4 regions of the Paenibacillus sp. FSL W7-1332 genome follow, and region 1 is predicted to be linked to each of the others. Evidence: predicted binding sites of a transcription regulator. Region 1 holds the regulator's gene; each other region holds the start of a gene.
The links. Region 1 encodes Rex, which represses fermentation and respiration genes when NADH is low (regulators of the CRP and FNR family bind a similar motif). Its sites were predicted from a motif close to TTGTGAAATATTTCACAA; they were not measured.
Positions count from the first base shown of each region.

Region 2: the regulator Rex is predicted to act here: its motif matches at 1,152-1,169, upstream of hcp (hydroxylamine reductase).
Region 3: the regulator Rex is predicted to act here: its motif matches at 2,264-2,281, upstream of nirB (nitrite reductase large subunit NirB).
Region 4: the regulator Rex is predicted to act here: its motif matches at 3,319-3,336, upstream of pflB (formate C-acetyltransferase).

Region 1 is NZ_CP150209.1:2,687,458-2,695,298, forward strand. It holds gene dinG (ATP-dependent DNA helicase DinG) at 1-1,417, shown strand, start outside; gene MKX98_RS11930 (redox-sensing transcriptional repressor Rex) at 1,480-2,145, shown strand; gene MKX98_RS11935 (amidohydrolase) at 2,120-3,421, shown strand; gene MKX98_RS11940 (DUF5590 domain-containing protein) at 3,453-3,971, shown strand; gene MKX98_RS11945 (hypothetical protein) at 4,236-4,769, shown strand; gene MKX98_RS11950 (AAA family ATPase) at 4,762-6,264, shown strand; gene MKX98_RS11955 (3-hydroxyacyl-CoA dehydrogenase NAD-binding domain-containing protein) at 6,399-7,271, shown strand; gene MKX98_RS11960 (acetate kinase) at 7,268-7,841, shown strand, end outside.
Region 2 is NZ_CP150209.1:1,251,762-1,259,602, forward strand. It holds gene hcp (hydroxylamine reductase) at 1-1,021, opposite strand, end outside; gene MKX98_RS05380 (2-oxoacid:acceptor oxidoreductase family protein) at 1,231-2,253, shown strand; gene MKX98_RS05385 (thiamine pyrophosphate-dependent enzyme) at 2,256-4,550, shown strand; gene MKX98_RS05390 (hypothetical protein) at 4,839-5,405, shown strand; gene MKX98_RS05395 (demethylmenaquinone methyltransferase) at 5,466-6,170, shown strand; partial or broken gene MKX98_RS05400 (tRNA-dihydrouridine synthase) at 6,313-6,504, shown strand; gene MKX98_RS05405 (hypothetical protein) at 6,957-7,142, opposite strand; gene MKX98_RS05410 (hypothetical protein) at 7,123-7,841, opposite strand, start outside.
Region 3 is NZ_CP150209.1:2,510,781-2,518,621, reverse strand. It holds gene nirB (nitrite reductase large subunit NirB) at 1-2,177, opposite strand, end outside; gene MKX98_RS11010 (hypothetical protein) at 2,357-3,031, opposite strand; gene MKX98_RS11005 (helix-turn-helix domain-containing protein) at 3,215-3,535, opposite strand; gene MKX98_RS11000 (uracil-DNA glycosylase) at 3,683-4,351, opposite strand; gene MKX98_RS10995 (ThuA domain-containing protein) at 4,525-5,247, opposite strand; gene MKX98_RS10990 (sugar phosphate isomerase/epimerase) at 5,293-6,261, opposite strand; gene MKX98_RS10985 (Gfo/Idh/MocA family oxidoreductase) at 6,307-7,392, opposite strand; gene MKX98_RS10980 (Gfo/Idh/MocA family oxidoreductase) at 7,565-7,841, opposite strand, start outside.
Region 4 is NZ_CP150209.1:2,521,138-2,528,978, forward strand. It holds gene MKX98_RS11035 (Crp/Fnr family transcriptional regulator) at 1-211, opposite strand, end outside; gene adhE (bifunctional acetaldehyde-CoA/alcohol dehydrogenase) at 483-3,092, shown strand; gene pflB (formate C-acetyltransferase) at 3,411-5,657, shown strand; gene pflA (pyruvate formate-lyase-activating protein) at 5,701-6,438, shown strand; gene MKX98_RS11055 (extracellular solute-binding protein) at 6,650-7,841, shown strand, end outside.

The DNA.
Region 1 (7,841 bases):
ATATTTTTCGGTTGTCCATACGTTGACCCGTATGTACAAAGACAGCCGAAGCGGTCAGCTTCCGGCTCTTCGCCAGCTGCTGCAAGCGTCGTCCCATGAGAAGGCTGTCGAGTGGTCTTCCATCATCGACCGGATTTATCCGGATCTGATCACCGTCAAAGAGAATTGGGACCGGCTCAGCGACCAATTGTTCGGACTGCTTCCGGAGCGCGGAGACGCGACTCCGGGGGATGCCGGTCAATTCTCGCTTCGCTTATCGCCGCTGAAGAAGCCGAAGGATTGGAATTCGCTGGCCGAGCTGGAGCATCAAATTCATCTGACGCTGGGCGATGTCGTTCGCAAGGGTGACAAGCTGATTGCCGAAATGAAGGAAGATTTGGACGACTACAGCGCGGACAGTCTGTTAACAGACCTATCGGGTCTATTTAAGGACCTGGCGGCACACCGCGAGGACCTGAGGACCTTCATGTCCCTGAACGATGAGGGCACGGTATACTGGATGGAGGCGAACGGCAACTTCCGCGGCAAATCGCTGCAGCTTTATGCGGTGCCTGTCGACGTCAGCACCCACTTAAAGGAATTGTTTTTTGACAAAAAACAAAGCGTGATCCTGACATCGGCGACCTTGTCGGTGGACAAATCGTTTCAGTTCATGATCGAGAACTTGGGTCTTCAGGAAGCGGCAGATAACGGCAACCTGAACACGGTCCTGCTGCCGTCCCCGTTTAATTACAGGGAGCAGGCTCTCCTTGTTGTGCCGCGCGATTTTCCGAGCGTGAAGGGCTCGGTCGGGGATGCACTCTTTGTGAATACACTTGTGCAATCATTAGCTGATACGGCCATCGCAACGCATGGTCGCATGCTTGTCCTGTTCACCTCGTACCGCATGCTGCGTCAGGTGCATGAGCCCTTGAAGGAGGCGCTGGGATCCAGCGATATTACGGTACTGGGACAAGGGATGGACGGAACCAGCCGTACCAAGTTAATCCGGAGATTCCAGGATAGCAGCGCTTCGGTTCTGCTGGGCACCAGCTCCTTCTGGGAAGGAGTAGATATACCCGGTGAGGCGCTCACCTGCCTTGCCATCGTCCGGCTGCCGTTCCAGCCGCCGAATCACCCTCTGGTCGAAGCCAAGAGCGAGCTTCTGCAGCAGCAGAAGAAGAACCCGTTCATGAAGCTTTCGGTTCCGCAAGCGGTCATTCGCTTCAAACAGGGATTTGGCCGACTGGTACGGACCGCGCAGGATAAGGGGATTGTCATCGTTTACGATACTCGGGTCATTGAATCCTATTACGGGAAGTATTTCTTATATTCCTTGCCTGGACCGAAGATGGAGCACATGCCGACAGAGGGGATCGTTCCCCGAATTTCGAAATGGCTGCAGGAAGAGGCAGGCATAGGGAACCAAGCTGAATAAAGTGAAACCATGAACGAGCACAAACAAATGTAGATATTAACCTATTATTAGGGGGAGCATGCATGAAATCGGAAAAAATTTCGGAAGCCGTGGTCCGCAGATTACCTGTATACTTGCGCTATTTGAATGAGCTTCAGAAAAGGGAGGTCTCCACGGTTTCCTCCCAGGAACTGGGGCAGAAACTGGACCTCAATCCTGCTCAAATTCGTAAGGACCTAGCGTATTTCGGTGATTTTGGACGGAAAGGGATCGGATATGACGTATCTTATCTGATCGAGAAAATTCGCCAGATTCTAAAGCTGGACCAGAAGATCAATGTCGCATTGATTGGGGCCGGTAATCTTGGACATGCATTATCGAATTACAATGCATTTCTGAAGGACAATATGAAGATTGTGGCGGTTTTCGATTCGTATTCTCCCAAAGTTGGTATGAAAATTAACAATTTGGTCGTACAGCCGATGGAGGAACTGGAGAAGACGGTTCATGAGTACGGCATTCGTATCGGGATTATCACCGTTCCGGATTTTGAGGCGCAGAATGTAGCGAATCAACTTATCGCGGCAGGCATCGAGGCTATCCTGAATTTTGCGCCGACCATCCTGAAAGCTCCACCCCATATCCGGATCCATACGGCAGATTTTACTACGGATTTGCAGAGTTTGGCCTATTATTTGGATAACGGCAAGGAGGATGCAGCACATGACGACAACGAAGTGGATGGTTAAAAACGGAACGTTTGCGGTACTAGAGGAAGGCAGATCCGTGTTACGTGGATATATGGTCGTGGAGAACGACCGGATCACTTACCTGGGTGAAGAAGAGCCGACTGTCCAAGAGGGAACAGAAATCATCGACGGAACCCATCTGTTTTTCCTGCCTGGATTGGTGAATACGCACGGACATGCGGCCATGTCGCTTCTTCGCGGGTATGGCGACGATCTGGCACTGCAAGTATGGCTTCAGGAAAAAATGTGGCCGATGGAAGCCAAATTCACGGCCGACGATGTATACTGGGGAACCTCGCTCTCCGTGCTGGAGATGATTAAAGGCGGAACCACGACATTTGTGGATATGTATGATCATATGGATCAGGTTGCAAAGGTAGTAGAGGACTCAGGCATGCGCGGCGTTCTGACGCGCGGTGTCATCGGATTATGTCCGCCTGAGGTGCAGCAGCAGAAGCTGGAAGAGGCGGTTGCATTCGCGAAAGACTGGCATGGTCAGGCTGACGGTAGAATTACGACGATGATCTCACCGCATGCACCCTATACGTGCCCGCCGGATTTCATCGAAAAATTCGTGCAAGCGTCACATGATTTGAATCTGCCTTTGCATACGCATATGTCCGAAACGGAAACGGAAGTAGCTCAGAACGTAAATGACTACGGACTTCGCCCTGTTGCCCATCTAGAGAAGCTTGGCATGTTCTCCCGTCCAACGCTGCTTGCGCATGCCGTCCATCTGACCGATGAAGAAATCGAAATTCTGGCCAAACATCAAGTTATGGTTTCGCATAATCCAGGCAGCAATTTGAAGCTTGCCAGCGGCATCGCTCGCGTGCCTGCACTGCTGAAAGCCGGGGTCACCGTGTCTTTGGGTACCGATGGACCTGCCAGCAATAATAATCTGGATATGTTTGAAGAGATGCGGCTCGCCGCACTGATCCATAAAGGAGTAAGCGGGGATCCAACCGCAATTCCAGCATCCGAAGCGCTTCGGATGGGTACAGAATATGGAGCCAAGTCAGCCTTCCTTACGGATATTGGTACGCTTGCGGTAGGCATGAAGGCAGATATGATCGCACTGAACACGGATCAGGCGCACTTCCTTCCGAAGACGGATTACATTTCTCATGCTATCTACTCCGCCAGTGCGAAGGATGTAGAGCATGTATGGGTTGACGGCAAGCAGGTAGTGAAGAATGGCGCGAGTCTCACTCTCGATGAGGAACGTATCCGCCGGGAAGCGCAGCGTGCCTTTGAGCGTCTTACAACCCTCTAGGGAATAATCAAGGGGAGCGAGGAAGACGGATTTGAAGAAAAAAACGAAGTGGATATTGCTGAGTGTATCCGGCGTGCTGCTGTTACTGCTTGGTTTACAGCTCTATTATTCATATGTGATGAAAGATGCTTGGAATGAAGAAAGAATGGCAATTGCTGCCGCCAAACAGCATGGCCAATTGGTTACGTCCGGGAAGACCTATAAATCGGTGTGGGGCGAGGACAATAACTATTGGGTGATAAGCGGGAAGGATCAGGACAATCAAGATCGTATGGTATGGGTGAAATTTACGGATGACAACGTACCTGTTGAAGGTGCCGACGCTGTCCAATCCGTTTTGTTGAATACGGGGTTGTCAGAAGACCAGATGCGGGAGCAGATTTATAACGAATTGCCTGGCGCAGAAATTAAGCGGCTGCTGCCTGGAATGTATGAGGGCGAGTATGCCTGGCAGCTGCAGTATGAACACAACGGTCAGCGCGGTTATCGGTTTTATCGTTTTCAAGACGGTAACACCATCGGTAATGACATTATTCTTCCAAATCAATAAATAAGAAGTAGAGAGGGGCCCTTTAATATTCGCGGGTTCCTCTCTTATTTTCTCTATAATTGTAAGCGTATTCAGAAATAATATGGAAAAACTGTTCTAAATATTTTCACAGACATGCATGAAAAAGTATATAAGATGTGATATACTCATACTTGTACAAAATGAGCATATAAACTACATGCATCCCTATATATCGTTGTTATATGTATTATTGTATTGCAACATGATAGACAAAATTTCATACAGAAATGAAGGAGGAACTTCATGAAACTACGCATTGTACCTATCGTGCTGACTGTCGTGATCTCAGCATCGGTTCTCTTTGGCGGATGGTTTCTGTATCGGCAGATGGCTTTGCAAAATCCGCTGGCCAATGTTGTGTCACAATATGACGGCGTTAAGGATTCACATATAGATATTAAACAGAATACCGTTACTTTGAATCTTGATTTGGCTCCGGATACAAATTTGCAAGGCTTAGTCCAGCATATTAAGAAGGAAGGCAAGTCTGTGATTGGCAATCGGGAATTGAAAATCCAGGTGGAGGATCATTCCTCGGAAGCACTGGATCAATGGTGGGAGAAGGCGATGCTGTCAGTCGCTGAAGCGATGGATAATAAGCAGTATACCGATATTCAATCATCGCTCGAGCAGCTTGCTGCCCAGTCTCCGAATCTGAAAGCAAAAGCAACGATTGATGACACCAACGTCTATGTCAGCTTGTCAGACGGCAAGTCTGGTAAATTTATAATCTTGCCGCGTCAGTCTGGCAACATGGAGGTGTGGAATCATGCCTAAATTAGCTAAAGAAATCATGTTAGGCTTTATTCCGGTTTTGCTGGTATTCCTTGTGTTTGTCGGCGTGAACATCGTGCCCCTGCTCATCGCTGCAGCACTTGTAGGCGGCTTGTTGTTTATCGCGAAGATGAAGGGCGGCATCGCAGTAGGCGCAGCGAATGAGCGGAAGCGGAAAAAGAGCGGACCTGCCAAGCTGACGTTCGAAGAAATCGGCGGGCAGGATAATGCGAAGCAAGAGCTGCGTGAAGCACTGGATTTTCTGATTCGTCATGAAGACATTAAGAAATTCGGGATTCGTCCATTGAAGGGCATTCTTCTCACCGGGCCTCCGGGAACAGGGAAGACGTTGATGGCTAAAGCCGCTGCCCATTACACCGATTCGATCTTTGTCGCTGCATCCGGCAGTGAATTTGTTGAGATGTATGTCGGTGTTGGTGCAGGGCGCATCCGGGATTTGTTCAAGGATGCCCGTAACCGTGCGGCAAAGGAAAACAAGCAAAACGCCATTATCTTCATCGATGAGATCGATGTCATTGGCGGTAAACGCGAAGGCGGCCAGCAGCGCGAGTACGACCAGACGCTGAATCAGCTGCTAACCGAGATGGATGGCATCTATTCGCAGGATACTCCTCGTATTCTGGTAATTGCCGCGACAAACCGGAAAGAAATGCTGGATAGCGCACTGCTGCGTCCAGGGCGTTTCGACCGTCACATTCAGGTCGATCTGCCGGATAAGAAGGGACGCACTCATATTTTGAATCTGCATGCGGGCAATAAGCCGCTGCATGAAGATGTCGACTTGGAGAAAATCGCCGAAGAAGCATACGGCTTCTCGGGCGCACAACTCGAGAGCGTCATGAATGAAGCGGCCATTTACACGATGCGCGAGAATGAACAGTTTATCCATCAGCGTCATTTGTCCATGGCGATTGACAAGGTAATGATGGGTGAGCGTTCCGACCGTGAATCGAATTTGGAAGAGAAGAAGCGCGTTGCCATACATGAATTGGGACATGCTATTATGGCAGAGCTTGTGCGTCCCGGCAGTGTGAAGCAAGTTGCACTCAGCCCGCGTGGTAAAGCGCTAGGTTATGTTCGTCATAACCCGCAGGAGGAACAATATCTATACACGAAAACCTTCCTGGAAGAGCAAATTATGATTGCGCTTGGCGGTGCGGCCGCCGAAGAGATCTTTTACGGAGGCCGAAGCACAGGCTCAAGCAATGACTTTGAGCAATCGCTGAACATCGTGGAGACGATGATGAAGTCAGGTTTGACGTCGCTGGGCATTGTTAACATGAACATGGTAACAACTGAAGAGTTAATGAAAGAGAATAATGTGATTTTGGAAGAGTTAATGAACCGCACCAAGAATCTCTTGGAACAGAAACGGCCAATATTCGACAATTCACTTGATATCCTGTTGAAGGAAGAAATTCTCTCGGGGGAACAATTTCGTTGTCAATTTCGTGAAAACGCGCTTTTACCAGCATAAATTGTTATGCTGGTTATTTTTTTTTACTTTTTTGTCGTGCTAAGATATTATTATACTTTGTGCTCTGAAAATGTATTTTTCGACAAATGGGGTACAATAAAGTATAGAGATAAGGAAAGGGTGGAGTAGAAACCATGTACTTCAAAAAAATCGGCGTCGTAGGCGGCGGGACTATGGGGCAGGGCATTGCGGAGATGCTGGCAGCCAAAGGTCTTGACGTACTGCTCGTAGAGAAAACTCCAGAGAAACTGGACTATTCATACCGAATGATCGAGACCAGTCTAGATAAACAATTGGAGAAGTGGGGAATTACCCAGGCAGAGAAGAAATTGATACTGAACCGGATTCAAAAAGTAACTCATTTTGCCGAGCTTAGCACCTGCGATATGGTGATTGAGACCATTATAGAGGACTTGGAAGCGAAGAAAGAGGTCTTTACACAGCTTGATCAAGTATGTCCGAGCCATGTGATATTAGCAAGTAATACATCCACGCTTAGTTTGACGGAGCTCGCCAGCTCTACCAAATATCCTGAGCGTGTTATTGGCATGCACTTCATTCATCCTGTTTCCAAGGTAGACCTTGTTGAAATCATCCGCGGTCTGAAAACTTCCGATCATACGTTTACGGAAACGAAGCGCTTTGTTGAAGAAGTTTCGGATAAAAAAGGCATCATGGTATATGAGTCTCCAGGTTTCGTTACAACCCGCATGATTACCCTCATGATCAATGAAGCGATGCACTTGCTGCAAGAGGGCGTGGCTTCGGCGGAGGATATCGATGACGCAATGAGAATCGGATATAACTTCCAGCATGGACCGCTTGAGATGGCCGACCGTTTCGGTTTGGATTCCATTCTCGCTGCGCTGGAGCGCATGTTCCGCGAGTACGGCGAACTGAAATACCGTCCATCGATTGTCTTGAAGAAACTGGTCCGCGCAGGGCAACTGGGCGTTAAAACCGGAGAAGGCTTTTTCAAGTACGATAAGGATGGTGACCGGGTATGAATATTCTCGTAATTAATGCAGGTAGTTCTTCACTGAAGTATCAACTGTACAACATGACGGATGAATCCGTGCTGGCAAAGGGCTTGGTCGAACGGATCGGCATGGATTCCTCGATTCTGACGCATAAGCCGACGGGAAAACAGGATGTAACCGAAGTCAGCGAAATTCTGGAGCATACCACGGCCATCCGCAAAGTGCTGGGCATGCTCACGAACGAGGAGCACGGCGTGATCGATTCCATCGACAGCATTCAGGCCGTTGGACACCGCGTCGTGCACGGCGGGGAGTCATTTAAAGAATCCGCGCTCGTTGACAGTGACGCCAAAGCGGAAATCCGCCGCTTGTTCGATTTGGCTCCGCTTCACAATCCTGCATCGATGATGGGGATTAAAGCAGCAGAAACCAATATGCCGGGCGTCCCGCAGGTCGTTGTATTTGATACGGCGTTCCATCAGACGATGCCGGAGAAATCATACCTGTACGCTATTCCGAGAGTACTTTATAATAAATATAAAGTACGTCGTTACGGTGCGCACGGCACGTCCCACGCCTATGTCAGCCAGGCAGCGG
Region 2 (7,841 bases), 1.4 Mb from region 1:
TGTTGCCTGTTGTATAGATACGGTCCTTATAACTGTCTTTCGGTGGAACGATACAGTTGGTCGTCATTAATATCGGGCCGTTAAAAGCTGCGAATTCGCTATTCTGCTTCCACCACGCATTCCCGTAATTGCCTACAAAATGCTCATATTTCTTGAAGGCCGGATAATAGTGGGCAGGCAGCATTTCACTGTGCGTGTACACGTCCACGCCGGTTCCTTCCGTCTGCTTCAGCAGCTCCTCCAAATCCTTCAGATCATGGCCGCTGATGAGAATGCCGGGCCGGTTTCTTACCCCGATATTGACCTTCGTAATTTCCGGATTTCCGTAAACCGAGGTGTTCGCTTCATCCAGCATCGCCATGGCGTTTACGCCGTATTTACCGGTTTCCATCGTCAGAGTTACCAGATCCTGCACTTCAAGGCTGTCGTCAAGGGTGGCGGCAAGTGCGCGGCGCATAAAACGGTTTAATTCGTGATCATCCTTCTCCAGATGAAGCGCGTGGTACGTATAAGCAGCCATCCCCTTCAAGCCGTAAGTAATCAATTCGCGCAGCGAGCGGATGTCTTCATTGCGGGTCGAGAGGACACCCACCGTACGTGCTTTTTCATCAAAAGCAGCTTCGTTATCCGCCTGCCAGACGGCAGCATCAGGGAGATTGGCGGTTCCTTCCGGATATTGTTCGTTATAATAGGTGCGCACCTCGCCGCGGAGCTCGATCGCTTCCCGGATTCTTCCCACAAAAACCTCGCGGTCAAAGTTGGCGTTCGTAATCGTTGCAAACAAGGAGTCCATCATAAACAGTGATACGCGCTGTTCAAGCTCCTCCGGCAGCCGGACATCCAGACTGAGAAAAGAGATACCTTTTAACAGATAAATCAGCAAATCCTGCAGGTTTGCCACATCATGCGGTTTGCCGCATACTCCGACAATGGTGCAGCCTGTTCCCTTGGATGCTTCCTGACATTGAAAGCAGAACATGGACGGCTGATGCTCTAAGGTCTCTTGGGCGTTGTTATTCATTATTTTCTCCTCCAATTTCGTGATTTTTTGCCTAAAGGTCAGTATAAAATTGCCTCGCAATTGGACTGTTGAAGACAGTATACTTCGCTCCCACAACCGACATAGTGATTGGAATCACAATTTTTTTAAGTTGTGAGTATAATCACAAACCCGGTCCTCTTCTTCTTTTAAACTGGAATTAATGACCTAAGAAGAAATGAGGAGAGAACATGTCGATTTTACCTCAAAAGAATGAACTGGGATTTTTCGAGATTCGTCTCGAATCCATCGGCGGGCTTGGCGCCAATCTGGCGGGAAAAATGCTGGCCGAAGCCGGGGTGACCGGCTCCGGACTTAACGGTTCGAATTTTTCCAGCTATGGTTCGGAGAAAAAAGGGTCGCCCGTGAAGAGTTTCGTAAGGTTCTGCGATCCCCAGGTGGAAATCCGCGATCACAGTCCCATTGAGCAGCCGCATGTCGTCGGTGTATTTCATGAAGCATTGTATAAGACGATCGATGTCATAAGCGGATTACAGCCCGATGGAACGGTGCTTGTGAATACGGCGCGAGCCCTATCCGAAGTGGCCGTTGATCTGAACATGACGCAGGGAACGCTGGCCGTAGTTGATGCGCTGAAGATTTCCGTTGAGGAAAAAACCAAAGTGAATACGGCCATGCTGGGGGCTTTGTTCCGGATTTGTAGCTTCCTAAACCCGGACGATATGCGGCAGGTGATCCGCACAACATTTGAGAAAAAGCTGCCCCACCTCGTGGAACCGAATGTGCGGACTTTTGACAGAGGATATAACGAAGTTCAGTTCCTTTCCTTGGGAAATGGCTCAGAGCTTATAGACAAAATTTCCTTCGCAAGACCGCAGCCGATGCTTGGATATGAAACGCAGGAGCTGGGCGGGATTCTGAACGTTACGGCGAACAGTGTCCTGAAGGATCTTAGCAGCTCCCGGCAGGGATATTTGCCAGAGTACAAGATCGAGGACTGCATTCACTGTGCCGCCTGCGATACGGTATGTCCGGATTTCTGCATCGTGTGGGAGAAGAAACCGGATAAGCGCGGGAATATGCAGATGTTTATGAGAGGTATCGATTATCAGTATTGCAAAGGCTGCTTGAAGTGTATCGAAGCTTGTCCGACCACCGCTTTAGCTGCCATGTTAGAAGAGCCGCATTATGCGGAGCAGCACCGTGTGCCGCAATCATTTCCCTATATAACCGCGGAGGGAGTCCGATCATGAATATGCAAATTCAAGAAACAACAACGGAGAACAAGCCGGCGGCTGCTCAAACGGCAGTCTTCGAATCGGGCAACGAAATGGCTGCCATGGCGGCTGCCCAGATTAACTATCACATTATGGGTTATTTTCCGATTACACCTTCTACGGAAATCGCCCAATATCTTGACATGATGCGTACACGCGGCGAACATGACATCAAGCTGATTCCAGCTGACGGTGAACATGGATCGGCGGGGATTTGCTACGGTGCGGCCGCAGCCGGAGCACGGGTGTTCAATGCTACCAGCGCGAACGGTTTCCTGTATATGATCGAACAGCTTCCTGTGCAGGCGGGCACACGTTTCCCGATGGTCATGAATCTGGTGACGCGTGCGGTTAGCGGACCGCTGGATATTCGCGGTGACCATTCGGATCTTTACTACGGCCTGAATACCGGCTGGGTGATTTTGACCGCCCGTTCACCGCAGGCCGTGTATGACATGAATATCATGGCGCTGCGTATCGCCGAACATGAAGACGTACGCCTGCCGGTCATTGTAGCTTATGACGGATTTTTTACATCGCACCAGAAACGCCGGGTACACATATTTACGAACCGGGAAATCGTTCAGGCGTTTGTAGGGGAAATGGCACCTGAATATCCACATGTACTGGACGAGAACAACCCGATCGTTGTTGGGGCTTATATGAACGGCGACGATTTGATGAACAACCACTACCAACAGTCAAACGCCATGTACCGTGCGGGCAAGGTATTCAAGGAAGTGGCAGAGGAATACGCAGCTTTATCCGGAAGATCCTATTCGCCGCTTGATCTGTATCGCATGGAAGACGCAGAGGTGGCTTTATTCCTGCTCAATTCGGCGGCTGAATCCTCCAAAGACGTCGTGGATCGGCTGCGGGCGAAAGGAATTAAAGCGGGCATAATCAGCCCGAATATTCTCCGTCCGTTCCCGGCAAGAGAAATCCGCGAGGCGCTGACAGGTGTCAAAGCGCTGCTGGTTGGCGAACGTGCCGATTCTTATGGTGCACACGGGGCCAATCTGACCCATGAGGTCAAAGCGGCCCTGCAGGAAATCCGTGGTCCGCAGCCTATTGTGCTGTCCCGCATATTTGGACTTGGCGGGAAAGACTATTACGCGGATGATGCGGAAGCTTTTTTTGCCTTGACGATCGAGGCTATGGAGCTCGGTTATGCCAAAGTGCCGTTTGATTATTACGGCCAAACACCGGGAGCTGAGGAGCAAAGACTGCAGCCGGTCATTGCCCCGATGAATGGAGACAGCTTTAAATCTGGCCTGATCACCGTAAAGGTGGATGAAGAGACAAGTAAACTATCCGTTAAAGTACCGCCGATGCGGGCGCTTGCCGCGAAACCGAAACGGTTTGCTTCCGGTCACGGAGCCTGCCCGGGCTGCGGTATTTTCCCGGCGCTGGAGCTCTTTTTCAAAGGGATTGAAGGCCATGTCGTTACTTTATTCCATACCGGCTGCGCTTATATCACAACAACGGGTTATCCGTATAACTCGCATAAGCAGAGCTTCATTCATAATCTGTTCCAGAACGGACCGGCTACTTTATCCGGCACGGTAGAAGCGTTCCTTGAGAAGAAACGCCGCGGGGAAATCGAAGTTCCTGAGGATTTCACTTTTGTGATGGTGACCGGCGACGGCGGCATGGACATCGGGATGGGTTCGGCCATCGGGACGGCGCTGCGGGGCCATAAACTGATCATTCTGGAATATGATAATGAAGGCTATATGAACACCGGTGCACAGCTTTCGTACTCTACGCCATTAGGGCACATGACGAGTACGTCCGGTGTCGGCAAACAGCAGCAGGGCAAAGCGTTCCATCATAAAGATACGGTGCAAATGATGGCAGCGGCGCATATTCCGTATGTATTCACGGGGACGGAAGCATTTCCGCAGGATCTTGTGAAAAAGGCGGCGAAAGCGCAGTGGTACGCCCAGAATGTAGGTACCGTCTACGGCAAGCTGTTGATCACATGCCCGCTGAACTGGAAATCGAGCGACAAGGATGGGGAGAACATCGTCCGCGCAGCCGTGAATTCAAACTTCTTCCCACTGTATGAAGTGGAGCAGGGAGAAACGAACATTACGTACGATCCTGGAGCGAAGAAAAAACAGGTGCCGCTCAGCGACTGGCTGAAATACATGGGCAAATCAAGACATCTGCTCAAGGAAGAAAACAAAGAAATACTTGGCGAATTTGAAAAAGAAGTGGAGCGGCGCTGGTCGATTCTGAAAGCGAAACACGAGAACCCGCTGCTATAAAATATTCAATTCAGCATACTAGGATTTAGCCCTAGCAGCTAAATATATGCATCCCGAATCTTGGACACAGATATAACGGTCTAAAAAAGTACCTGCTCCTCCTTTGAGCAGGTACTTTTTGTGGTTGCGATCGATTAGATATTTTCTTTTCTATAAAGGGGAGAAGCAGATACTCCATTCAATATGTGGGACATGTTAGGGTTGTTTTTTGGCAGGGGTTTATTCATACTGAATACGATGTACGGATGGATACCGCGCCCCTCAGGGTTTGAAAACATAGGAGGAACCATGTCCTGGAGTAAATTGAAGCAACAGCTGGAGAGTTTTCTCAGTCCTGCATTAGCCGGAAGAGTTGAATATCGCGCAACCGGTTATCGTTATTTACCTGATAAAGCAGGGCTTTGTTATATTTCGGTAGATAAAAAGAACGTACTCCATATGAGTGATAAAACCAGCTCCATAAGGTGGTATCAGACGGAGCTGGAAATTAAGAATGATCCTAATATCCAAATTCCGATCAGCGATGATGAATTGGAAGCCGTCAGAAAGGAAACGAAAGGGACTGTTCCAGAGGATCGTCTCAACGTCATTGCAAGAAATAGAAAAGTATCCGTACTCGCAAAGGAGCTTTTGTCAGCACAGGCTGCATTAAGTAAATCCAATTTTGTCGCTACAGCGAATAAGTTCTTATCTACTTCTATAGAAGAAAGCATGGAGAGCGATGATATCTTATTGAATATTCTAGCCTTGGTAGACAGACGAGTTGGCAAAAAGCGGATTGTAAACATGGCAGATAGGATGAAGCTAAAGCATCCGATTGTGCAATATTTTTATGAACTGCGGCGCCGTGCGTGATGAGCATAAATCATTTTCGTTGAAAGAATCATATTGCACTTGTGGAAGAGAGGGAATAACATGTCTGAACAAACAAAGGCGGAAAGAGTTCATCAGGTATTTGAAAAGATATCGGATCAATACGACTCGATGAACTCGGTTATCACTTTTAGGAGACATATCGCATGGCGACAAGATGTTATGAAACGGATGAATGTGAAAGAAGGAAGTAAAGCTCTTGATGTGTGCACGGGAACCGGGGATTGGGCGATTGCTTTAGCAAAGGCTGTTGGAACGCATGGAGAAGTCATTGGATTAGATTTTAGCCAAAACATGCTCAAAATAGCACAAGATAAGCAGGAGCAACAAGCTTTAAAGCAGCTTACCCTTATCCAGGGAAATGCCATGGAGCTTCCTTTTGAAAATGATTCATTTGATTATGTAACCATTGGGTTTGGTTTAAGAAATGTACCCGATTATTCAACCGTGCTGCGGGAGATGTATCGAGTAACGAAACCAGGCGGACAAGTCGTTTGTTTAGAAACATCCCAACCCACATTAATCGGTTATCGACAAGCTTCCCTCTTTTATGTTCGCCATATCATGCCCTTGCTTGGAAAGTTTATTGCCAACAGTTATGATGAATACTCATGGTTACAAGAATCAGCCCGTCATTTCCCCAATAAAACCGCGCTGAGACAAATGTTTTTGGAAGCGGGATTTTCCAAGGTAGATGTAAAAAGCTATAGCGGCGGTGTCGCGGCAATGCATAAGGCGATAAAATAAGTGTCCTAGATTAACATATACTGCCGTTTGATATACGCTGCTTAAATATGCTATAAGTGAAGAAAAAGCAAGGACATGAAGAGGTTGTATTTCCTATTTCGGGATCAAGATTTGTCCTGGTATGTATAGAGGAGTTTTTAATATGAAAGACAATTTTTGGCGTGATTTACCGCGGCCTTTCTTTATACTGGCGCCCATGGAAGATGTGACGGATGTTGTGTTTCGCCATGTCGTCAGTGAAGCAGCTAGGCCGGATGTGTTTTTTACGGAGTTTGCGAATTCCGAGAGCTATTGTCACCCGGATGGGAACCATAGTGTACGCGGACGTTTGACTAATACAACGCGATTACTTGAGGCGTATAACTCAATTATGGCAAATCTCAGGTTTTACATTGTAAATTCATGACTAGTTATTGATATCACTTGGATGTGTGTTATGTTTCAGAAGTGCTCGAAGAATTGCCTTTTGGCAACTTTCACCGGTGCGCCACAATGCGGCGCGCAAACGATGCAACTAGTGGCGGTCCTGCAATCGAAGCTGGTCCCGAACCGATTCGTGCGTATCCAGAAAATACACCAGGAAAAAGGCATTCCTGAAGCTTTTCTTTATTCTGAACATTCGAATGTACAAGAAAAAAGGCAGTAATCGTACTCGCTTCTGAAAGTATTCAAAAGGCGGTAGACGAAGATCAGCTTGGTTTCAAACGAAACACAAATATGTAAGATGTTAAACAAAACGGCATGCAGGACTGGAGGTCAGTCATCACACGCCGTTGTTTGTGTACATTAGAAGTTCATATAAATAAATTCCTGCGTTTCTCCGGAAAAGAACAAGATACCAAGCACGATGGCGATCAGGACGATGGCTCCGCCAAGTGCCACTCCCACCATGATCAGTGCCCTTCCGACACGATGAGTGAGGCTGCGGGCTTTCGTTTCGGCCGATGTGGTGCTATGGGGCTGTAATTCCATAATCTTTCATCCTCATATACAAGATTTCGCCAAACATGTGATTCCCTTTGTCGATAAGATGGGCCGGGTCGCGATAATATTCATGCGGGATCGCATTGTTCTCTTCTTGATTAAATTCGATATAGGGGTATCCTCTCGACTCTACCAGCTTCTGATAAGCGCCCATCGCTTCGGTATATTCGCTCCAATGGAAAAGCTTCTTGTTGGCAATATGCTCTTTATCCAGTGGAGCTGAATAGAACACGGCTTTCTTATGATGCTTCTGCAGCAGATCAAGCGTTTTTTCAATCATGAACAACCCGAAGCTGTGATCTTGATCGAAAGGCTTATTCCAGCGATAAAGCTCTGTATAGTGCTTGTCGATGCTTTCCTGTTGAGCGTCATTCATTTTGTCATAAGCGGTAAACATCGGCGTATAGCTTTCTTTTATCCCTTTTCTTTCATTTTTGTTCTTTTGCACGTCCTGGCGGATTTTCTCCATCGGGGTACGGGTCTTGAACAGACGGTAGCTGATCGCGTCGCGATCATGATAGAGGGTCCACTTATTCAGGAAATGGGACGTCACCCAATTGTGGGCGTTGCTTGGGAGCGATTCGCAGTTTTTGTCCGGGAAATCAACCAGCCAGCTGCGCGGGATAGCTTGACCCAGCTTCTCCACCAGCGACGGATAGACGACAACGTTCGGCTCATTATCCGAGA
Region 3 (7,841 bases), 180 kb from region 1:
TCTTCATCCGTTTTCACTTTGCAGAACGAATCCGCCAGACGTGCCTTCGTGCCGCCGTTGCCTCCAACGAATATTTCCCATCCACCGTCATTGCCGACGATTCCGATATCTTTCGTGCACGACTCGGCACAGTTTCGCGGACATCCGTTGACCGCCATTTTAAATTTCGCCGGGAAATCCAGTCTTTCGAATTTCTCCTCGAGGAATGCCCCCATGCCCATCGAATCCTGCGTACCGAAACGGCAGAACTGGGATCCTACACAGGTCTTCACGGTCCGCAGCGATTTGGCATATGCATAACCCGACGGCATATCGAGCTCTTCCCAGACGCTCGGTAAGTCTTCCTTCTTAACACCGATGAGGTCCAGACGCTGTCCGCCGGTAACCTTGACAACCTTCACATTATATTTAAGCGATACATCCGCGATTTTCTTCAAATCCTCCGGCGTGGTAACGCCGCCGTACATTCTTGGGACTACCGTATACGTGCCGTCTTTCTGAATGTTGGCGTTCATCCGTTCGTTGACAAAACGGGATTCCCTCTCCTCCTGATGGGTTACCGGGTTCAGCATGGCCAGATAATAATGAATGGCCGGGCGGCATTTCGAGCAGCCTTCCGGGTTGCTGAAGTTCAGAACATGCATGACTTCCTTCGTCGTGGTAAGCCCCTTCGCACGGATTTCGGCGACGATTTCATCCCGATCGAGTGTCGTGCATGGGCATATGCCTTGTTTGCCTGCGGCCTTAAAGCCATCGCCCAATACGCTCTGGAGTATTTGCTCCACGACAGGTTTACAGCCGCCGCACGAGCGGGTAGCACCTGTGCAAGCTTTGATCTCATCCACTGTCGTATGACCTTGGAGAGTAATGGCATCCACGATGGCTTTTTTGGTTACGCCGTTGCATCCGCATACGATCTCATCGTCGGGCATCTTTTCAAGCGAAAATGCCTTGCCGCCTTCTGTCCCTGCACGATCCGTGCCCATGATCGAATCGTAAATCTCATCCGTCATGGCTGTCTTTTTCCGAATCATGGATTGAAGGCTTGCCGAATCGCTCACATCTCCGAACAATATCGCCCCGACAATGATATTGTCGCGAATTAATATTTTCTTATAAGTCTTGCGCCAATCATCTTTCGCGGTGATCACCGCGTGTTCGGCTTGCTCCATGAACTCTCCGGCAGAAAATACATCAACACCGCTGATTTTCAGCTTCGTCGATACAATACTTCCCTCGTAAGGCTGGCCTTCCACGCCGCACAGATGCTTCGCCAGTACCTGTCCCTGTTCGAACAACGGCGCAACCAGGCCGTAGCATGCGCCCCGATGCTCGCAGCATTCGCCAACCGCGTACACATCCGGCCAGGAAGTTTGAAGATAATCATTAACTACGATTCCCCGGTTTACTTCGATTCCGCTCGCTTGGGCGATTCCCGTGTTCGCTCTGATGCCCACTGCCATGACCACCAGGTCGGCTTCAAGCTCATCCCCATCCTTGAACCGGAGTCCCGTGACTCTGGTATCTCCCAATATTTCGGTTGTTTGTTTGCCTAGTAAGAAGTTGATACCCTGCTGTTCAAGCTCCCTTTTCAGCATGCCGGATGCCATCGAATCCAATTGGCTCTCCATCAAATCCTGCATGAGATGAACCACCGTCACCTCCATGCCGAGGCTGACCAATCCCTTGGCAGCTTCCAGACCCAGAAGCCCCCCGCCGATGACTGCCGCTTTCTTGTAGGCCTTAGCGGCCTCCAGCATCTGGGTGCAATCGGCTATGTTACGGAAACCGATAACGCCTTCTTTGTCACTACCCGGTACGGGTAAAATAAAAGGCTTCGAGCCCGTTGCTATCATTACTTTGTCATAAGGCACCGTCAATCCGTTGTCGGCTGTCACGACCTTGCGCTCTCCATCAATGGCTGTTACGGTGACACCCGTATGCAAAGTGATATGGTTATCCTCGTACCATTTCCAATCATTCAATACAATGTCATCCAAGGTTTTGCTGCCTTCCAACACATACGACAGCATAATGCGGTTATAATTCGGATGAGGCTCCTGTCCAATGACGGTGATGTCAAAATTCCCACCCAGTTTAATGATTTGCTCGACCGTGCTAATCCCGGCAATACCGTTGCCAATGACAACTAACTTTTCTCTCTTTATATTGGACATAAGTTTGATTCCTCCCCAACACGTTTATCTAGATCGTGGTATTCCGTTCCTTTCACATAAATTATATCGTCTGACGGCATTATTTATTGTGATATATTTCACATAAATCGTTAAAATTTTAAACAAAAATACCAAATAACCCTGTCCGCGTCGGAACAAGGTTATGATGAGAACACCCTCTATATAATATCGGCTTCCATATAGGCTCGTTCGCCGCTTGGCACTTTTAAATAAGGGCGAATACCCGCAAACCCCTTCGCATCCAGATTTACCCCGGTCATCCAGTTCCCCTCTAATAAGCCGCCATCCGATTGCATAGCGACGGCAGGCGCCTGAATATGCTCCTGATACAGAACGATGCCGGCCTGTATGGTCTTAAAGGCTTTTCCCTGCTCCACCAACGGTACGGCGCTGATATACGTAGGCACAAAGTAATTCGCAATCACATCCAGCTCTTCCCCGTCAAAAAACGGCTCGCTGCCAAGGAAGGGATGCATCATCACGATTTTCTCATAGAGTGACCAGATGATCATCTGCAGAAATCTTCCCGTTCGTCCCCTATTCTGCCCGGTAGCATGAAATCGATCGGTTTCATAACCAATGAACTTCCATCCGCCGGGGGCTTTGACCCATTTCTGAAACATGACTGAAGCACTGGTACCGTTTTGGTTAACGTTTTCTGCAGGTTCCGGGCTTGTTCCAGAAGCAGCTAACCACAGGGAGTCCGGCACATACTGGCTCAGCATCCGCTTGGTTTTCTCAAAAATATGAAGCACTTTTAATGAAGCGTTTTCAAGTTCTGAGATGTCCTCTTGTCCATAATGGAAACGGGAGATATACGTTCGCTTGGTCATGGGCTCGCCTCCTTGATATGCCGCTCTCGTTATTTACATCATATAGCGGCTGCGTCCGCTTGGTGCATGTCCACATATTCTTGCCGTAAATAAACAGGAACCATACTTCCGTTTAGAAAAAAAACCCTGAAATGAGGATATCTCATGCCAGGGTTTAATCATCAAGGGGAGTCTTAAGATGACTCATCTTTCGACCCATTGTTCTGCCCAGGATGCAATTTGCTCCATCACCGGACGAAGTGCTTTGCCTTTTTCAGTCAGTTCATATTCAATACGTACCGGTGTTTCCGGATAGACATGACGAATCAGTATCCCTTCACATTCCAAATCCTTCATCCGCTCGGAGAGCATTTTATCGCTCATGGACGGAATCAAATTCGAAATATCCTTAAAGCGCTTAGGCCCGCTCATCAACGTTTGAATAATCAAACCGTTCCACCGTTTGCCCAGAAAAGAAAATGCAGATTCAAAACGGGGACACATCGTAACATTTGTAACTTCCATATCCCTTCACCTCTTTACGAAGTCACCTTGTTTATAGAAACTCATAAGCTTAATCAAAAAACTAGAAAACTTACGAATTGTAAGTATGTTTCATTTTAGCACATTTCCGAGAAACTGAAAACCACCTAGCCCCTTTTTCCCATAAAATCAGCTTTTATCCCATAAAATACGAGCCAAAATATCCAAATCATTCTGGATCAATGTGGACAATTTCCTATTATACAGTACGGCCGCTGGATGGAACAGAGGGAATATCTTATAGGTTTCCTCCGAAAACATATAGCCTGCACTTGGATTCTCCGGATCTGCTGCTTGCTGGACCGGGCCCTCCATCAGTTTGCCGTGCAGCGATGTCACCGTTTCATGGCTTCCGATTAACCGGTGCAGTGCCGTATTTCCCATGGGTGCGATAATGTGCGGGCGAACCCATCGGATCTCTTCATCAAGCAAAGGTGCATGGGCCCATATTTCCGCCTTCGTCGGCGTGCGATTAGAACGGCTGATGACGCTCTCGCCCGTGGATCTCACGATTAGCTTTTCCTTATAGGGCCTGCTTCTCAAGGCACTGGTAATATACACTTGCTCCCGGGTCAGGAACAGACGTTCCAGGTAGGCATTCATCTCTTGCCCAGCCTGCCCTACAAAAGGTAAACCTTCCAGAACTTCATGGGCGCCGGGTGCTTCCCCAATAAACATAATCTTGGCGAAGCGGACTCCTCTCCCCAGCAGGAAGCCCTCTACGGGTTGATGGACAAGCTTGGCCTGGCATATGGCGATGATTGCGGGATCTACAGGTGCGCTTTGTACTTCATTCATGTGTACAGCCCCCCTTCTTGTATATCATACAATACCCCATACTTAGGTATATTCTATCCCTAGCCGGCAAAAACATTTCGGTGAACATTCACCGCCAACGATAAAACGAGCCGCTCAAGGGCTCCCCCTGAACGACTCGTTAACGCATGACTTCTTAATAAACGCTCGTAAACTTAGACTAAAACGGGAAGCGCGCGAACCGGCTGACTGTTGCCAAAGGTTTGCTTGCCTGCCGTGGAATAAGCCCAGTTAATCGCATTGGTGATCACTTTCAGCACTTCGGGGTTGTAGTAGGTTGGATAGGTCTCATGCCCCGGACGGAAATAGAAAATGTTCCCATGACCACGCTTGAACGTGCAACCGCTGCGGAATACTTCGCCGCCTTCGAAATTGCTGACAAATACCAGTTCGTCTGGGGCTGGAATATCGAAGAACTCGCCGTACATTTCCTCGTGCTCGATGATGATCGGGCCTGTAATTCCTGCCGCAATCGGATGTGTCGGATTTACACTCCAAATAATTTCCTGTTCTCCTGCTTCGCGCCACTTCAAATCACAGCTCGTGCCCATCAAAGCTTTGAACGGCTTGGAAAAATGTCCGGAATGAAGAACGATCAGACCCATGCCATCCTGCACGCGTTTTACGACCTTGCTTACGATTTCATCACTTACCTGGTCATGAGCCATATGCCCCCACCACAACAGCACATCGGTTGAATCCAGTACATCGTCCGTCAATCCATGCTCCGGCTGATCGAGCGTTGCCGTTCTGATAACGAAATCCGGATTTTGCAGACCCTCCGCCAAAACTGTGTGAATCCCTGCTGGATAAACGTTCCGAACCTCATCATGGATTTTCTCGTGTACGAATTCATTCCAAATGGTTACGTTAAGCATCTTGCTGTTCCCCCTAATTGCTTATTCGGTTGTTACTCTAAGCTGTTAGACCCACCACATTTCTCCGAGCGGCTCTTCGATCAGCACTTGCTGAAGATTTTGCACCGCTTTGGAGAAGCCTTCTTCAATCGACATCAATCCATCTTCATGTTCAATGCTTACGACATAATCATATCCAACCAGACGAAGGGCACTCATCATATCCGCCCATTCCTTCACGTCATGCCCATAGCCTACGCTGCGGAACTGCCAAGCGCGATCCAGCATGTTGGCATAAGACTGCATATCGGTCAGACCGTGCTTGTTCACGTTGATCGGGTCAATGCTTGTATCCTTCGCGTGGAAGTGGTGGATTGCCCCTTCGCGGCCCAAAATTTGAATCGCTTGAACAGGGTCGATCCCTTGCCACCACATATGACTCGGATCCAGGTTGGCACCGATCACTTCGCCTGCGGCTTCACGTAAACGGAGCAGCGTGCCAGGCGTATGAACGGAGAAGCCGCCGTGCAATTCCAAACCAATCTTCACATTGCGGTCTGCAGCAAATTTACCCCATTCGGTCCAGTAAGGAATGACCTTGTTATCCCACTGCCAGGTCAGTATCTCTTGGTAGTCGTTAGGCCAAGGCGCAACCGGCCAGTTCGGGTATTTGGCATCCTCATGGTCGCCTGGGCAGCCGGAGAATGTGTTAACAACAGGTACTTCAAGCTTCTCGGCAAGCTCTACCGTTTTTACGTATGTGTCATGGAACTCTTTTGCGATCGCTTTTTGCGGATGAAGCGGGTTGCCATGGCAGCTCAGTGCGCTAATGATCAACCCACGGGATTCCACCGCATTTTTGAAGTTTTTCAGCGCAGTTTCATTCTCCAGCAGCTCGGCCGGGTTGCAATGCGCATTCCCAGGATAACCGCCTGTTCCGATCTCAACCGCTTTAAGACCCTTGGATGCCACATAGTCCAATGCATCCTCCAATTTACGTCCGCTCAACAATACCATAAATACGCCTAATTTCATTGTATACCTCCTGGTTTACCTTAATATTAGTAGGGATTGCAAGATTTAGTTATCGAAATAAACCGCTTTTCCTGTCTTCGCCGATTCATAGATCGCTTCCAGAATTTGCGTTACAACAAACGCTTGCTCCGGCTTAACCACAGGGTCCTTATCCTCAATAATGGCCTCCAGCCACATTCTGGCTTCACGGTCCGAATCATTTTCCTTGGAGCCGGAATAGAACGCTACGCCGCCGGCATTCAAATCGACTTTGGTTTCGTACAATCTGCTCATTTTCTCGCCATTAATTCGCAGACCGTCCTTCATGTCAGCCCCGCCTTCCGTACCTGCCAGCACGGCTTTGGCTTCGCCGGTCTCAACGACGTTAAGGGCCCAGCTGGATTCCAGAATAATCGTTGCGCCGTTCTCCATCGTAATGAACCCGAATGCCGAATCCTCTACCTTGAACTCCTTCGGATCCCAAGGACCGAACGCATTCGCCGCATTCTCCCGTTGACCAAGTTTATGGAACGTGGATCCCAGCACGCTCTTCGGCTTGTAGTTGTCCATCAGCCACAAGGTCAAATCCAGCGCATGGGTACCGATATCGATCAACGGACCTCCGCCTTGCTTCTCTTCGTCAAGGAATACGCCCCAGGTCGGAACGGCACGGCGGCGAACAGCCAGCGCTTTACCGTAGTAGATCTCGCCCAGCTCGCCTTCCTCACAGACGCCTTTCAGATACATGCTATCGTCGCGGAAACGGTTGTTGTAACCGATGGTAAGTTTTTTCCCTGTACGCTTCGCGGCGTCCAGCATCGCTTTGGCTTCGGAAACGGTCTTCGCCATAGGCTTTTCGCACATCACGTGCTTGCCGGCTTCAAGGGATGCTACCGTAATCTCGGAGTGGGAATCGTTCGGCGTACATACATGGATAACATCGATGCTGCCGTCTTGCAGCAATTCTCTGAAATCCGTGTACACTTTTGCGCCTTCAACCCCGTACTCAGCAGCCGCCTTCTGCGCACGCTCTTCTACGATGTCGCAAAAAGCGACCAGTTCCGCCTGCGCCTGCTTCTTCAAGCTCGGCATATGCTTGCCATTGGCGATTCCCCCACAACCGATAATTCCGATTTTCAACGTTTTCGACATGTCCATTTCCTCCCCATAGGCATTTGATCATTTTGGATGCTCTCCAAATATTAGTGCAACGCTTTCATGCGGACCATTTCCAAGAACTCACACCCCTGTCAGATCCGTCAGAAGCTGGTTTGCATGTCGTTCATAACCAGTGTACAAGAATATGAACCGGGCTGCCAGTTCGCTATTCCGACATGTTTGCCTGCTGCGGCGCCGGAAGTTTGCCGTAGCGGTATGTGCTTTGCAGAACGATATGTCGGCCCTCCAGCGAAGACTGCTGGAACGACTGCATAATCTCCAGCACGTGGTATGCCAGACGGGCGCTCACGCGATGGTCCTTCTGCTCATGAATTGATTGGATCATATCATTGATACCCAGCCCCCGCTCGTTCTTCCCGCATTCAAATGCGGGGTCAAGCAGCTCCCATTCCTCGGAGCCGTGCTTCCGGAGCTTCACTTCG
Region 4 (7,841 bases), 170 kb from region 1:
CTTTGCCTTCATCGGTCGATTTGGTTAATTTGATTCTTCCTTGTTTAACGTAGTACAGCTTGTCGGCGAAATCGCCTTCCCAGAACAAATGGGATCCTTCAGGGAGTACCCTTTCCTTCATGCTGACCAGCAGACGGTTGCGGTTTTGCTCCGAGAAGCACTGCGTGTTCCCTAAGTTTTCGATTTCCATTACATGGTCTACAGTATTCATGTTGGTATCCCCTAACATCCTAAAATTTGATCTGTTTAATCTTTAAATACATTATAACGTGAAAACATTCACTTTTGGGGGAGAATAAGAGGGAAATCGTGGCGAATTTTCAAACTTTGTGATCTCTTTCACTTGAAAGGAGGGGGAGACAGGTGTAAATCACACAGAAAAGATAAATACTTATATTGTGAAATAATTCACATGAAATTAAAAACAGCTGTGTTACGATCAAAGCGTAGAAAGAAACATGAATCATGGGAGGATGAGAGATATGGCTGTGAGCAAAGGAACGGTGGAAGTAAAAGGACAAACAGCGTCGGAGTACATTCAGGGGCTGATTGACAAGGCGAATCGGGCCAAAGAAAAGTTTATGGAATTGAATCAGGAGCAAGTCGACGGGATTGTACAGGCCATGGCCATGGCAGGTCTTGAGAAGCACATGCAGCTGGCGAAAATGGCGGTTGAGGAAACCGGACGCGGCGTGTACGAAGACAAGATCATCAAAAACCTGTTTGCCACGGAGTATATCCACAACAGCATTAAATACGACAAAACCGTGGGTATCATTGAAGACAACGCCTATGACAGCTTTCAAAAAATAGCAGAACCGATCGGGATTATCATGGGGATAACACCGGTAACCAATCCGACCTCCACGACGATATTCAAGGCACTGATCTCCATTAAAACAAGAAACCCGATCATCTTCGGATTCCATCCATCCGCGCAGGCCTGCAGCAAGGAAGCCGCACGGATACTGCGGGATGCTGCCGTGAAGCAAGGTGCTCCTGCCGATTGCATCCAGTGGATCGAAGCTCCTTCCATGGATAAAACCAATGCGCTGATGAATCATCCTGACGTTGCCTGCATTCTGGCTACAGGCGGTTCGGCGATGGTCAAAGCGGCATACAGCTGCGGCAAGCCTGCCCTGGGCGTTGGACCAGGAAACGTGCCTTGCTTTATTGAGAAGAGCGCGGATTTGGATCAGGCAGTGAACGATTTGATTTTGTCCAAAACCTTTGATAACGGCATGATCTGCGCTTCCGAGCAGGCTGTCATTATCGAGGAGCCTATATATCATACAGTGAAGAAAAAAATGATTGCCAGCGGCTGTTATTTTGTCAACAAGGAAGAGCTGGCGAAACTGACTGCGCATGCGATGGTATCGGATAAATGTGCGGTAAATCCTACTATCGTCGGACAGCCGGCAACTAAGATAGCCGAGGCTTGCGGATTCGAGGTACCGGAAAGCACCAAGATCCTGGTCGCCGAGCTGGAGGGAGTCGGACCTGCCTACCCGTTGTCTGCCGAGAAGCTTAGCCCGGTGCTGGCCTGCTATAAAGTGAAAGATGCGGAAGAGGGCATCACGCGCGCTGAAGAGATGGTTGCTTTTGGCGGCATGGGCCACTCGTCGGTAATCCATTCGCACAATGAGGACATCATCATGAAATTCTCGGATCGGATGAAAACCTGCCGTATCCTGGTGAATCAGCCATCTTCGCAAGGCGGTATCGGCGATATCTACAACACGAATCTGCCATCGCTGACGCTGGGCTGCGGTTCGTATGGACGTAATTCCACTTCGTCGAACGTGACGGCTGTCAATTTAATCAACGTGAAAAGGGTGAACCGCAGAACCGTGAATATGCAGTGGTTTAAAGTGCCGGACAAAATTTACTTTGAAAAAGCTTCGACGCAGTATCTTGCGAAAATGCCGGAAATCACCCGTGTCGCTATCGTTACCGACCCCATGATGGTGAAGCTGGGTTATGTGGAGCGGGTAGAGCACTATCTGCGTCAGCGCAGAGTGCCGGTAGCCATCGAAGTCTTCTCGGAGGTTGAGCCGGATCCTTCGACAACGACCGTAGAACGCGGAACGGAAATGCTTGCAAGATTCCAGCCGGACTGCATCATCGCCCTCGGCGGCGGATCGCCAATGGATGCAGCGAAAGCCATGTGGCTGTTCTATGAATATCCGGATACGGATTTTAACAATCTGAAGCAAAAATTCATGGATATCCGCAAGCGGGTCTATAAATATCCGAAGCTAGGACGGAAAGCGAAGTTCGTTGCCATTCCAACAACGTCGGGAACGGGCTCGGAAGTAACTTCGTTTGCCGTCATCACGGACAAAGGGCTGGGGAATACCAAGTACCCGCTGGCTGATTATGAGCTGACACCGGATGTGGCGATTATCGATCCGGAATTCGTTTACACGCTGCCTAAAACGGCGGTAGCCGATACCGGCATGGACGTTCTGACACATGCAATTGAAGCCTACGTATCGGTGATGGCCAGCGATTATACGGATGGGCTTGCCATCAAGGCCATACAGCTGGTGTTCCAGTATCTTGAGCAGTCGGCGCTTACCGGCGACAAACTTGCCCGCGAAAAAATGCATAATGCTTCGACGCTTGCCGGCATGGCTTTTGCGAATGCGTTCCTTGGCATCAACCACAGTCTTGCGCATAAGTGGGGCGGACAGTATCATACGGCACACGGACGCACCAATGCGATCCTGATGCCTCACGTCATCCGTTACAACGCGAAGAAGCCAACGAAATTCGCTGCATGGCCTAAATACACCCACTTTGTGGCTGATGAGAGATATGCTGAAATCGCGCGGATTCTCGGACTGCCGGCAAGAACGACGGAAGAGGGCGTAAACAGTCTGATTGGCGCAATCCGGGAGCTGAACAGCAAGCTCGGGATCGAGGAATCGTTCCAGCAGCTTGGCATCGACCCTAAAGATTTCGAGAAAAATGTTGAGCATTTGGCGGACCGGGCTTTTGAAGACCAGTGTACAACGAGCAATCCGAAGCTGCCGCTGGTAACGGAGCTCGCAGAAGTTTACCGCAACGCATTTTACGGCCGGTTCTAGACAAGATAGACTCTAAACGCTGATCGTGAAGATCCATGAAGATTTTGAGGTAAGGCATGCAAAACTAGACTCAGAGTGATAAAAGTCACGGGAAAAGATAAGTTTGTGATTATTATCACAGATGCAGGAGATCAACAGGACTACAATAAAGATGTAGAAGGAAGCTGAATCTCAGATCTTTGATATAGAAGCTTGAAGGCACAAGGCGGGGTAGTGGCACCATTGATCGTGAAAATAATCACATTAAAGATCTGAGATAGATCAAGGTGTGGCCCCGCCTGTCCTTGCAAGCCCCAGCAAATCTAGGAGGGATTCAATATGTCGGTGATTGAAAAAGAAGCAGGCTGGAAAGGTTTTAAATCAGGTAAATGGACCAAGCGGATTGACGTTAATGATTTTATTGCAGAGAACATTACTCCCTATTATGGCTCTGATGAATTTTTGGCTGGACCCACGGATAACACCAAAGCGCTGTGGGATATCGTATCGGATTTAACCAAGAAGGAAAGGGAGAATGGCGGGGTTCTGGATGTGGATGTCCATACACCATCAACCATCACCTCCCATCAACCCGGCTATTTGGATAAGGATAAGGAACAGATTGTCGGCGTTCAGACCGACGAGCCGTTCAAACGCTCCATCCAGCCTTTCGGCGGAATCCGGATGATGATTGATGCGTGCAACGCATACGGCTTTGAAATGCCGCAGGCGGTTGTGGACATCTTTAACGGCATACGCAAAACGCATAACCAAGGTGTGTTTGATGCCTATACTCCTGAGATGAGAGCAGCGCGCAAGGCCGGGATTATTACGGGTCTTCCCGATGCGTATGGCCGTGGACGTATCATCGGTGACTATCGCAGAGTATCGTTATACGGCGTGGACGCGCTGATCCAGGACAAATTGAGAGAACTCGCCGAGCTTGAAGTGGATGCGATGGATGAGCCGGTCATCCGTTTGCGGGAAGAATTGTCTGAACAAATGCGGGCGCTCAAGGAACTGAAGGAAATGGCGGCTATGCATGGTTATGACATTTCCAAACCTGCGAATACGGCGAAGGAAGCATTCCAGTGGCTGTATTTCGGTTACTTGGCCGCTATCAAGGAGCAGAATGGCGCTGCGATGTCTCTTGGCCGGGTATCCTCTTTCCTTGATATTTATATTCAACGGGATCTGGCTGAAGGCAAGCTGACGGAAGAAACAGCCCAGGAACTGGTCGACCATTTCGTAATGAAACTTCGGATCGTGAAATTCCTGCGTACACCGGATTATAACGAGCTGTTCAGCGGGGATCCGACGTGGGTAACGGAATCCATCGGCGGTATGTCGGTAAACGGTGAGACGAGAGTGACCAAGAACAGCTTCCGTTTCCTGCACACCCTGTACAATTTGGGACCTGCTCCGGAACCGAACTTAACGGTGCTATGGTCGGAGAAGCTGCCGGAAGCCTTCAAAAAATATTGTTCGAAAGTTTCGATCGAAACCAGCTCGATTCAATACGAGAACGATGATCTTATGCGCCCGATCTACGGAGACGATTACGGCATCGCCTGCTGCGTATCCGCAATGCGCATCGGAAAGCAGATGCAGTTCTTCGGAGCCAGAGCAAACCTCGCCAAAGCGCTGCTCTATGCGATTAACGGCGGTAGAGATGAGAAATCCGGCGCCCAGGTTGGACCGGAATATCCGGCCATCACCGCGGAAGTTCTGAGTTATGATGAAGTCATGAAGCGGTTCAAGCCGATGATGGAATGGCTTGCGAAGCTCTACATGAATACGCTCAATGTGATCCATTACATGCATGACAAATACAGCTATGAACGGATCGAGATGGCGCTTCACGACCGGGATATCCTGCGCACGATGGCATGCGGCATTGCAGGCCTGTCCGTAGCAGCGGATTCACTGAGCGCGATTAAATATGCGAAGGTGAAGCCGGTACGCAACGAGCAAGGGATTGCGGTGGATTTTGAAATCGAGGGCGAGTTCCCTTGCTATGGCAATAATGATGATCGAGTGGATAGCATCGCTGTTGAGCTGGTCGAGGCCTTCATGAGCATGATTCGCAAGCACAAGGCATACCGTGATGCCATGCCAACGCAATCGGTGCTCACGATTACGTCGAACGTTGTATACGGCAAGAAGACAGGAACCACGCCGGATGGACGTAAGGCAGGCGAGCCGTTTGCGCCGGGCGCGAATCCAATGCACGGACGCGATAAGAAGGGAGCTCTCGCTTCGCTGACCTCCGTGGCCAAGCTGCCATACGAGGACAGTCTCGACGGCATCTCGAATACGTTCTCGATCGTACCGAAAGCTCTTGGCAAGGAAAGTGATATCCGTGTGAACAACCTGGTTGCGATGCTGGACGGTTACTTTGGCAGCAAAGCGCACCATCTGAACGTCAACGTATTTGACCGGGAGCAGCTGATGGATGCGATGGAGCATCCGGAGAATTATCCGCAGTTGACGATCCGGGTATCCGGTTATGCGGTCAACTTCGTCAAACTGACGCGCGAACAGCAGCTTGACGTTATCAACCGTACGTTCCACGGATCGATGTAAGGATGGAAGACTACCATAGCGGATACGGAAAGGATGACGCACCATGCTAAAAGGTCATGTACACTCCATAGAAACGTTCGGAACGGTGGACGGTCCGGGTATCCGCTTTGTGCTCTTCATGCAGGGCTGCCTCTTGAAGTGTCAATACTGCCATAATCCGGATACCTGGGGACTGCATGAAGGACGCGAGATGACGGTAGATGACGTATTGGCAGAGATTGAGCCTTATCTGAGCTACTACCGTTCATCGGGCGGCGGGTTAACGGTCTCCGGCGGTGAGCCGACATTGCAGTATCCTTTTGTCACGGAGCTGTTCAAGGAAGTGAAGCGACGCTGGAATTTGCATACGACGCTGGACAGCAACGGCTATAATGAACCGGAGAAAATATCGGAATTGCTGGAGCATACCGACTTGGTGCTGCTGGATCTGAAGCATATCAACGACGAGAAGCATATCAAGCTCACCGGGAAGTCCAATGAACGGACGTTGAAGACCGCCCGCTGGCTGTCCGAACATGGTCGGAACATGTGGGTCCGGCACGTATATGTGCCGGGCATCCATGACAGCGAAGAAGACTTGATTGAGTTAGGTCAATTTATTCGGACGCTGCACGGCGTCGAGAAATTCGAAATTTTGCCATATCATCAGATGGGCGTGTATAAATGGAAGGAACTCGGCATGGCTTATCCATTAGAGGGCGTTCCTTCGCCATCCGAAGAGGAAGTGGCACGCGCTTACCGGTTGATTGGCGAAATACCCGAGAATATAGAGACTGTCTAGTAATGATTTCAGCTGCATAATACTAAACATAATATGTTATGATTAATGACAATAACCTTTCCTATTAATGGAAGGGTTATTGTTTTTTGTAGAGGATTTTATCCCTTGGATAGAAAAATGTCGACCTATCGAAATATGCAATCGCTTTCTATAATGAAGATGTAAGGAAAGTGCCTATCAAATATACAAACACTTCGGGAGGGTCAAGACAATGAAGAAAAAGGGTCTGGCATTATTAATGTCGCTTCTGTTCGTCTCATCCACGCTTTTGTCTGCGTGCGGCGGCGGTGACAAGGCAGCAGAGAAGCCGTCAGGTGGTTCGGAAGGAACGGTAAGCAATGAGCCGTTTGAAATCACCATCCGCCATACGCAAGTAGGTGAATCCAAGAAGTTCCGTCTCGCATTGCTGAACGATGTGGTCAGTAAGACCGAAGAGGCGGTGCCCGGACTGAAAATCAAGCTGGACGCTGTAGACTCTGAAGTGAACCGTAAAGAGAAGCTGAGAGGCGAGATGGCAGCCGGTAAGCCGCCGGAAGTGTTCGATGTGTTCGGCAGCCCCGATGCAGGCGTATATTCCAAAGAAGGCTTGATGCTCGATTTGACTCCGATTTTGGATGAGCTGGGCATTAAAGACAAATTTACGACGCTAGACCCGTTCACACATGATGGCAAGATCTACGGATTGCCGATTGGCGGTTCCATCGAAGGTATTTTCTATAACAAGGACTACTTCACGCAAAAAGGGCTGAGCGTTCCAAAAACATTGGCTGAATTAGAGCAAATTGCCGAAACCATCAAAGCCGACGGCAAGATTCCGTTCGCGCAATCCTCCAAGGATGCTTGGATTCCGCTCATGACCACGAATAACTTGTGGAGCTATTACGCGGGGCCAGAGGTTACTTACGGCTTTAAGACCGGAGAAACGAAATGGACGGATCCGAAAGTCGTTGAAGGTGTGAAGAAGCACCAAGAATGGGTTGAGAAAGGGTACTTCAAAAAAGGCGAGCTCGGATTCGAATATGCGGACATGAGAAACCAAATGATTACCGGCGAAGCCATCATGATGATGGACGGATCGTGGGCGAACTCCGTATTTAGAGATCCGGCTCAAGCGGGTGACATGGTAGGCAAGGTCGGATACTTCAACCTGCCTCCGGTTAATGAAGGCGACCCAGTCATAGTCATGCAGGACGCAAACAACGGATATGGATTCTCGGCAGCGGTTGCGGAAGATCCTCGTAAACTTCAGGCGGTTAAAGAGTTCATCAAAAATATGTGGACAGATGAAATGCAGCTTCGCGGACTGAAAGAAGACGGTGTACTGCCGGCGATGAAGATGGATCTGGCCACCATGAACTCCACTTCGGACGACCCGCTTATGCAAGACATTTTCAAAGGCGTAA